DNA from 2 places in the Arthrobacter sp. TmtSoilC77 genome. Region 2 is predicted to be linked to the other one. Evidence: riboswitches for the same ligand, from Rfam matches in the RefSeq annotation. Region 2 holds a riboswitch; the other holds the start of a gene.

Region 1 (4,818 bases), 1.4 Mb from region 2:
CCGCAAACGCTCCAGCAATTCATCCACGCGTTCTTCACCGTGGCCCAGATGCTTTGGTCCGAACATCAGCTCGTCCAGAACCTTGCCCGTCACAAATTGGTGCTCCGGTTCCTGGAACACGGTGCCAATGCGGGAAATCAGCTGATCCGCCTTCCACTTGAACGGGTCGATTCCAGCTCCCTCGGAAAGCTCGACGGCGGCACTCACCTTGCCGTCAACCGGCGCCAGAAGGCCGGCCAATGTGAGCGCAAAAGTAGATTTGCCTGCACCGTTCGGACCCGTGATGGTCAGTGCCTGGCCAGCCCGTACTTGTGCACTGATATCCGATTGCACGGGGACGGGCGGGATGGTCTTGAAACGGCGACGACGGGACTTCCCACGGGAAACAGCCAGGTCCTGTGCGACGAGGAGGAGCTGGTGCGTGGATTCATGGCCGGCAGGAACCGATGCCGTGGACTTGGCCCTGCGGGCGCGGGTAGCCGGAACGTATCCGGGCACCCACACTCCCGCTGCCATCAACATGGTGCGGGCCTCTGTGAGCACCTGATCCGGGGGGCCGTCCAGGAGCACACCGCCCCCGGCCGAGGGTGGCTGGAGGACCACGATCCTGTCCACCAGGTCCTTCCACACGGACACACGGTGTTCAACGACAACCAAAGTGGCGCCGGTCTTGTCCAGGCAGCGCTGCACGGCGTCCCGAACCTCAAGCACGCCCACCGGATCAAGGTTGGCCGTAGGTTCGTCCAGGAGGATCAGCCCGGGCCGCATCGCCAGGATGCCAGCCAACGCAAGGCGCTGCTTCTGCCCGCCGGAGAGGGCCGCCGTCGGGTGATCCAGTGCCAAGCCGCCGCCTGCAGGGGTGCGCAACCCGACGTCGTCGAGCGCTTCATGGACGCGCGCCCAAATTTCTTCCCGGGGAACGGCCAGGTTTTCGGCGCCAAACGCGACATCGTCACCCACCCGGGACAGCACTACCTGGGTTTCCGGATCCTGCTGCATCAGACCTGCGCGGCCGCGCTGTTCGCGGGGAGCAACGCCGTCGATCAACAGCGAGCCGGTCTCGTCGGAATCGTCCTCCTCATCACCCAGCACACCGGCGAGGGCGTGGAGCAGTGTCGATTTCCCTGCGCCCGATGGACCCAGCAAGAGCACACGCTCGCCGGGCCCGATCCGGAAATCGAGGTCCTGGATGGCGGGTGTGGAACGTCCGGCATGCCGCCATCCCCACCCTTGGGCGGTGATGGCGGCAGGCCGTACCTGGCCGCTGCTTTGCGTGGCAGGCATTAGTTGAAGACGGGCTCCGAAGCAGCCTTCCGCGACGCGAAGGAGCTCAGTACACCGGTCTTGGCCAGCCCGCGGGTGGCAACCCAGGACAGCGCGCCCGCGATGATCGCACCGGAGAGCGTGGTGAAGGCGATGTAAGCCAGCTTGTCGATTGCTTCGTAGGCGATGTTCCAGCCCCAAGGCAGGAAGGAATCGTTGAGACCGCAGAAGAGGCCCGAGCCGGCACCTGCGAGGAGTGCAGCGGAGAGGTCGAACTTCTTGTACCGGAACGCAGCGAAGACGAGTTCCGCACCCAGTCCCTGGAGGACGCCGGAGATGAGGACGGTGGTGCCGTACTGGGAACCCATGATGAGTTCGCCGGTGGCGGCGACGGCTTCGCAGAACAGGGCTGCGCCCGGCTTGCGGATGATGAGCATGCCCAGGACGGCCGGGATCATCCAGCCACCGGCGATCAAACCGGTGAGCGGCGGATACGTGGCGTTCATGGGGATGGATACGATTGCGGCGCCCTGGGACCAGGCCCAGAAGATCACGCCGCCGGCGATGGCAATCAAAGCTGCCACCACGATGTCTACAACACGCCAGTTATAACTGGTCTTCTTCACGCTTGCCGTGGTCATTTTTTCTGCCTCCTGAGGTACAGGAGGGGAAAGTGCTCCCCGGAAACCCCCGGCCGGCCTGCGCCGCCCGGATCCGGACACTCTGAGAAGCTCGACTCCCTTGCGCCGGTACTAACCGGATCAGGTTCGAGGGTCTGCGGCTGTCCGCACTCTCAGCGCCCTCGCGTCACCTGCATCTCTGCAAGGTCCGACGGCGGCGCTCCCCTGTCGTTATTAATCTGCCCTTATGGGCGTGGTTCAGTTTACACCTGTGGGTGTTCGTGGGCTCCTTGGGCTAGTCACAAAGCGGTTGGCTCCCCTGTCTCCTGCGTTGCGGGGCCGGCTCTGCGCCCCATTCTCCGGTCTGAGCACGCACACCGGGCCCCACAACAGGACCTGAGACAATGATCCAGCAGGAATCGACGCGGCAAAGGGGTAATTCATGACGGACCTTCCCATTACGGACATGCCAGTTCCCCAACCCCGCCTTGCCGCGAGCGTCATCCTGCTCCGTGACGCACCGGGCGGGCTTGAGGCCTTCGTCCAGCACAGGGTTGCCACCATGGACTTCGCCGCCGGCATGGTGGTCTTTCCGGGCGGCCGGGTTGATGCCGCTGACCAGGATGGATGGGATTACCCTGTCCGGCTGCTGGAACAGCACGCTGCAGACTGGCATCTGAGTTCCATCGCCGTCAATCCTGTACAGGCCCCGGCAAAGTCAGGCATGGTGCTCACCGCTGCCCTGCGGGAAGTTTGGGAGGAGGCCGGACTTCGCCTTGACGCCTCAGACCTTCGCCCCTGGGCAAACTGGGTCACGCCCACGGACATGCCCAAGCGCTTCGACACGTACTTCTATGTAGCCAAGCCTGCTCCGGAAGCAGCACCCCAGCACCAAACCACTGAAGCGTGGCAATCACTCTGGATGCCGGTGGACGGGATCCTGGCGGCCGAGGCGGCCGGTCAGTTGCAGCTGATGCCACCCACGTATTACCTGCTCAAGGAAATTTCCGGTCTCGGAACCGTGGATGCCGTCTGGGAAGCCGATCACGATGTTGTTCCTGTCCTGGCACCACGCGGTTCCATGGCAGCTTTCCTCAAGGAACGCGAAAACCGCCGCTAGTCCCAACCCGCCTGCATGTGAGGCTAGGCTGGGGGCATGAACCTCTTTTTCAAGCTGCTGGGTGCCGGAGTAAGCCTTGCAGCCGGATTCGTCGGCACCAAGTTGGTCAACAAGGGCTGGGAAAAGGCCACCGGCAACAAGCCGCCCACGGGCCACGACGATATGGAAACGAGCCTCCGCTCAGCCTTGTCCTTCGCGCTGATTTCGGCCTTCGTCAGTACGCTCATCCAGGTTTTCGCGAGCCGTGGCACCCAGCGTGCCATCGCCCGCTTCGCAAAGACCCACGACATCGTCTAGGTAGAATCGTCGCCGGCTGCCCTTTGGACAACCGCTTCAAGCTCATCCTTGGTGAGCAGTTCGCGGTGCCCATGCTTGGTTCGGTAAGCGGAGCGGCCCACCATGTGTGCGGAGACCGGTGCGGTCAGCAGCTGGAATATCCAGGCGACCACGAGAACCGGCCAAACCCACCATGTGCGCATTTGCAGGCCCATGGCTGCAAGCATCAGGAAAAGACCCAGGACTTGCGGCTTCGTTGCCGCGTGCATGCGGCTCATGAGGTCGGGGAACCGCAGGAGGCCAATTGCTGCGCCCAGCGACATCAGGGCACCCACCACAAGAAACACGGCCGTCACCGCGTCGATTACGGCATCCACGCCAGTAGGTTCAGGAGTCATTGCTCTGATCCCTCCGATCCGCGACAAACCGGGCAAACGTTACGGAGCCTACAAAGCCGATCACGGCGAGAGCCACGAGCAACACCAAGTTGTTCAGGTGCCGGTTCATCGCCATATCGATCGCCAGCGCGGCTCCAAGAATGGCCAGCAGGACATCCGATGCCAAAACGCGGTCCAGCAAGGAGGGGCCAATGGCGATACGGATGATCGCTCCCACCGCAGCCAAGCTCAGGATGACAGCAGTCACCAACAGAACGAGTTCTTTCACAGAGCTGCCCCTTCCATGCCCGGGGTTGCTTCATCCTGGAGAGCGTCGAGTTCCTCACGCGTTCCCATGATCCGGATCAGCGTGGCCTCGATCTTCTGGACTTCCTGACGGATCCTGGCGATTCCGGCTTCCTCATAAATATTGAGTGCATGTAGGTACAGGGTGGACGTCGAGCGGTCCACTTCCACCACCAGCGAGCCCGGGATCAGCGAAATAACATGCCCGGTTGCCGTCACTATGAGGTCCGAATGGCTGCGCAACGGAACAGCGACGACGGCGCTACGCACCTTTGGCCCCTTCACTACGGCCAGGTAGAGGACCAGGAAGCTCGCTGCCACCACTTTGCCCAGGAATACGAGAGCGAACGAAATGGCGCGAAGAACATTGAACCTGCCACTGAGCTCCACCGGCGGAAGGTAGAAGAACTTGGCCACGAGCACGGCGATGAGCGCACCGAACAGGAGGTTGCCCGGGCTGAAATCCCGCCACAGGGCGCCCCAGACGATGACCAGCCATACCAGCAGCGGCAGTTCAGTGCGGAAGGAGATTGGTTTTCGGCTCATTTGGCAGCCCCTGGCTGACCCACGGCTGGCACCTGGGCGGAGTCCCCCAGAACTGAATGGATGTAGGCAGTGCGGTCCAACATTATTTCCGCCGAGCCGTCGGCGAGGTGGAAGAGTGGGCCCGCAAAGACTGTGAGGGCAACACCGAAGGCCACAAGGCCCGCAGTGGACCCCACCATTGTCCGGGGAAGTACCCCTACCTTGCCTGGGGTCTGAAGCACGGGGTCCGGGTACTCGGCGTCCTCGGGCTTTCGCCAAAATGCCCTGTTCCAAACACGGGCAATTGCCAACAACGTGAGGAGGCTGGTGA
Region 2 (4,818 bases):
GATGAAGAAGATGCTCCGGTAGCGGAAACGCTCGAAGAGGGCGTCACGTCGCGTCGTCGTCGGCGTCGCCGCCGGGGTGATCAGGACCTTGAACTGACTGGCGGCTCGGACGATGACCCGCCCAACACGGTGACCCGTGTCCGCGCGCCCCGCCCGATCACTGAGACGGCCCCGTCAAACCGGGTTACCAGTGTTAAGGGTTCCACCAGGCTAGAGGCCAAGAAGCAGCGCCGCCGCGAGTCCCGCGAGACCGGACGCCGCCGCCAGGTGATCACAGAGGCTGAGTTCCTTGCCCGCCGTGAGTCCGTGGATCGCCAGATGATCGTCCGCCAGCGCGACGATAGAATCCAGATTGCGGTCCTTGAAGACGGCGTGTTGGCCGAGCACTTTGTGTCCAAGACCCAGCAGGATTCGCTGATCGGCAACGTGTACCTGGGCAAGGTCCAGAATGTTCTGCCGTCCATGGAAGCTGCCTTCGTGGACATCGGACGCGGGCGCAACGCCGTTCTTTACGCCGGCGAAGTCAATTGGGACGCCGTCAATCTCGAGGGACAGCCGCGCCGGATCGAGAATGCCCTCAAGTCCGGTGATTCTGTCCTGGTGCAGGTGACCAAGGATCCTGTTGGCCACAAGGGCGCGCGCCTCACAAGCCAGATTTCCCTTCCGGGCCGCTACCTTGTGTACGTGCCTGGCGGTTCCATGACCGGCATCTCGCGCAAACTGCCCGACGTCGAACGCAACCGCCTCAAGCGCATCCTCAAGGATCGTTTGCCTGAGAACGCCGGCGTCATCGTGCGCACAGCCGCTGAAGGTGCCTCCGAGGAAGAACTGACGCACGACATCAACCGTTTGCGCGCCCAGTGGGAAGGCATTGAAGGCCAGGCGTCCTCCACCAAGGTGCTGGCACCCGAACTGCTCTACGGCGAACCTGACCTCACTATCAAGGTGGTCCGGGATGTCTTCAACGAGGACTTCTCCAAGCTGATTGTGTCCGGCGACGACGCGTGGGACACCATTGAGGCTTACGTCACCTATGTTGCTCCCGATTTGGTGGGCCGCCTTGAAAAGTGGACCAAGGACCAGGACATTTTTGCGGCCTGGCGGATCGACGAACAGATCCACAAGGCCCTGGAGCGTAAGGTCTTCCTGCCGTCCGGCGGTTCGCTTGTCATCGACCGCACCGAGGCCATGACCGTCGTGGACGTCAACACAGGTAAGTTCACCGGCAGCGGTGGAAACCTTGAAGAAACCGTCACCAAGAACAACCTTGAAGCGGCCGAGGAAGTAGTTCGCCAGCTGCGCCTGCGCGATATCGGCGGCATCATTGTCATCGACTTCATCGACATGGTCCTTGAATCCAACCGTGACCTGGTACTCCGCCGATTGGTGGAATGCCTGGGCCGTGACCGCACCAAGCATCAAGTGGCTGAGGTGACGTCGCTTGGCCTGGTGCAGATGACACGCAAGCGCATGGGCACAGGCCTGCTTGAAGTGTTCGGTGAGCAGTGCGAGCACTGCGCCGGACGCGGCGTCGTCACCCATGATGAGCCCGTGGAACACCGACGCGCCAACGTAGTTGCCGCCGAGCACCACCGTCCACACACAGAACCGCAGCAGCCTGCTGCCCGGAATGAACGCAAGCGTCGCCGTGGGAAAGGTGGGGGAGCGGTAGCCGAGGAACCAGTCTCCACCCACAGCACCGCTGCCGCCCCGGTAGCTGCGCCAAGTGGCAAGGAGTCGGTTGACCCCGTTCGCCAGGCGAAGGCCGAGGCGACCAGGGCGGCTCTTGCCACCATCGCCGCTGCAGCGCATGCCGCGCACTTGCACGACGACGAAGTTCACCGCGCGGAGGAACTGGCACGCGCAGCCGGTCAGCATCACGACACGGCTGAATCCGTGTCTGATACGGCAACCGGCGATGCCGGGGGAGCGGCCGCAGCTGATGCCGCCAGCCATGAAGCAGCGGTTCGGGAGGCACGGTCCACGCCCGTTTTGCGCTTCGGCGGCGAAGAAGTGGCGCTTCCATTCGTGGAGCACCATGAGGAACCGTCTGCGGGCAAGCCGGCCATGAGCCTGGACCTGCTGGCGGAGGCGTTCTCGCACCTCGGTGCTGCACCGGCTGCCGAGGAAAACACTGTGGATACGGTTTCCGGACCTGCCACGGCTTCCGAAACTTCCGCTGCCTCCGCTGCCACTACCTCCGCTGCAAGTGCTGCGGCCACCGACGGTCAGAACGATCGTTCTTCGCGTTCGCGTGGAAGTCGAGGCCGAAGGAACCGTAGCGCGAGCAGGGCACAGGGTGCCGCAAACGAAACCAGCGTGGAGCACCACGAGGTAACTGCCGCAGCCGCGGGTGGAACGGCCCACGAGGCCAAAGCGCCGGCAGCGGAAGAGCCTGCCAAAAAGAAGGCAGCTGACGAGCCCATCATCCTCGGCGTAGGAGTTCCAGCTTCGGAGTTGTAAGCACGTCAGCACTGATGACGTGTTGAAAGAGTCCCGCAATATCCGATGTCGTCGGATACTGCGGGACTCTTTTGTCGCCGGCAGTCACATCCATGCACCCAAGCAGGCCGGTTCCCGGACCGCTGGACTTCCCGGCTACGCTAGGAAACTGACACGGGGTGCCGGGCGCTGGGCCTGGCTGAGATCCAGACCCGTTGAACCTGTCCGGTTAGCACCGGCGAAGGGATGTCCATCATGGCTTCATTGTCCAGTTCCCCTGTCTACCCCCTTGACCCCGCCGGTAGCGTTGGCGGACCCGTGGCTGCCCGGCAACATCCGCGGGTGCTTAGCATTGCCGGTTCGGATCCGTCCGGAGGCGCAGGGATCCAGGCAGACCTGAAGAGCATTGCTGCGCACGGTGGTTACGGAATGGCTGCCATCACGGCGCTCACGGCACAGAACACCCTTGGAGTCAGTGCAGTCCATGTTCCGCCCGTGGAGTTCCTGCGCCAGCAACTGGACGCCATCAGCAGCGATATTGAGATTGATGCCGTCAAGATCGGGATGTTGGGTGACGCGTCCGTCATCCACGAAGTCCGCAGCTGGCTCGAAGACGTGCGTCCCGCCGTCGTGGTCCTTGACCCGGTGATGGTGGCCACCAGCGGCGACCGGCTTCTGCGTGGGAACGCCGAAGCCGCGCTTCGCAGCCTCCTGCCTTTGGCGGATCTCGTTACCCCCAACCTTCCCGAACTGGCTATGTTGCTGGGGGAGCCTGACGCCCCGGACTGGGCCACTGCCCTTGACCAAGGCAAGCGTCTGGCTGCCGAATGTGGAACGACCGTCCTGGTGAAGGGTGGCCATTTGGCAGGAGCGGAATGTCCTGATGCCTTGGTCAATACGAGCGGCTTGCTGCGGCAGGACGTTATCGAGGTGGCCGGTCCCCGCGTGGATACCCGGAACAGCCACGGAACGGGCTGTTCGCTCTCCTCGGCATTGGCCACGGTGCAGGCCCGCAGAGGTGACTGGGAAGCGTCACTGCGGGAGGTTAAGCCGTGGCTGCTGCAGGCCCTTTCTGCGGCCGACGGGCTCGACGTGGGCAGGGGCAGCGGGCCGATCCAGCACTTTCACCATCTGGAGCCAACACGGAATCCTGCTGGCCGGTCCGGCGATTTTGCCGCGCGACTTTGGGCGGAAGCCACGCCGGAGTTGGACGCAATCTACGGCCTGGCGTTCATCCAGGGCCTGCAGTCGGGGAGGCTCTCTGAGCCCGAGTTCAACTACTACCTTGCCCAGGACGCCATCTACCTCAACGGCTATTCCCGGGTTCTGGCCCGCGCCGGTGCCCTTGCCCCCACTGAGGAAGAGCAGCTCTTCTGGGCCAAGGCGTCACAGACCTGCCTTGAGGTCGAGTCCGAGCTTCATCGGAACTGGCTGAGCACGCGCCCGGCTCCGACGCAGACCGGACCCGTGACCAAGTCGTACGTGGACCACCTCCTGGCCACTTCCGCGTCCGGCAGTTACGCTGTGTTGCTCGCAGCAATCCTGCCCTGTTACTGGCTGTACGCGGAGGTAGGCCGGCAACTCCACGCGGCCTACGTGGATGCAGGCGCACCCGGCGACCACCCGTACGCCGACTGGTTGAAGACCTACGCCGACGAGGAGTTTGCTGCCGCAACCCGCAAAGCGATCGACCTTACGGACGCAGCCGCCCTCAAGGCCTCTGCGCAGGAACGCGAGGCCATGGTTGAGGCCTTTACACACTCTTGCCGCTACGAGACGGCCTTCTTTGATGCGCCAAGGCTCTTCGCCTGAGTTCGATTTCCGTGGTTTCTGCATAGCCGATCGACGAAACTCCCGCGCGTCGCCAGCCAGATCGCAGCATTCCCGCCCAAACCCTGTAGGCTGTATGGGCACGGTGCCGGGAGAGTCCGTTACAACTGGTGATGCAAGTCACCCGATAGCCTCCGGACCCGGCCTCATTTGCAGCTGAAGGTCAAACTAGCGTAATCTTGATCTTCGGTGCTTACGCCAACACTTGGGTTATGCCCCTTGGAATTGTTCATGGGATGACTCGCGGGCTTCGATCTGAAGTCCACGGCGTTGAGGCACAGCGCGAACCAAGCCTGATTCCGGTTCAAGGTTCCGCACGCAAATTTAGTAAGAAACGTCGAGAGAAGTGAGTACCCAAGTGGTGTACGCGATTGTCCGCGCAGGCGGCCGCCAAGAAAAAGTTTCCGTTGGAGACTACGTAACGCTTAACCGCGTCCCCGGTGGAGCCGGCAGCACGCTTGAGCTGCCCGCCTTGCTCCTGGTTGACGGCGACAAGGTCACGTCCGCTGCTGCGGACCTGGCCAAGGTCAAGGTCACGGCTGAGAT

Evidence for each region. A riboswitch is a leader RNA that binds a small molecule or an ion and turns the genes downstream of it on or off. The one in region 2 is predicted to bind thiamine pyrophosphate.
Region 1: it holds a riboswitch for thiamine pyrophosphate, as region 2 does, so the genes downstream of both, AC6I99_RS19480 (ECF transporter S component) here and AC6I99_RS13035 (bifunctional hydroxymethylpyrimidine kinase/phosphomethylpyrimidine kinase) in region 2, are expected to answer to the same signal.

Annotation. Positions count from the first base shown of each region.
Region 1 is NZ_AP046050.1:4,217,795-4,222,612, forward strand. It holds gene AC6I99_RS19475 (ABC transporter ATP-binding protein) at 1-1,284, opposite strand, end outside; gene AC6I99_RS19480 (ECF transporter S component) at 1,284-1,904, opposite strand; TPP riboswitch at 1,984-2,120, opposite strand; gene AC6I99_RS19485 (NUDIX hydrolase) at 2,326-3,003, shown strand; gene AC6I99_RS19490 (DUF4235 domain-containing protein) at 3,040-3,300, shown strand; gene mnhG (monovalent cation/H(+) antiporter subunit G) at 3,297-3,677, opposite strand; gene AC6I99_RS19500 (MrpF/PhaF family protein) at 3,667-3,945, opposite strand; gene AC6I99_RS19505 (Na+/H+ antiporter subunit E) at 3,942-4,508, opposite strand; gene AC6I99_RS19510 (Na+/H+ antiporter subunit D) at 4,505-4,818, opposite strand, start outside.
Region 2 is NZ_AP046050.1:2,833,267-2,838,084, reverse strand. It holds gene AC6I99_RS13040 (Rne/Rng family ribonuclease) at 1-2,463, shown strand, start outside; TPP riboswitch at 2,608-2,706, shown strand; gene AC6I99_RS13035 (bifunctional hydroxymethylpyrimidine kinase/phosphomethylpyrimidine kinase) at 2,698-4,254, shown strand; gene rplU (50S ribosomal protein L21) at 4,631-4,818, shown strand, end outside.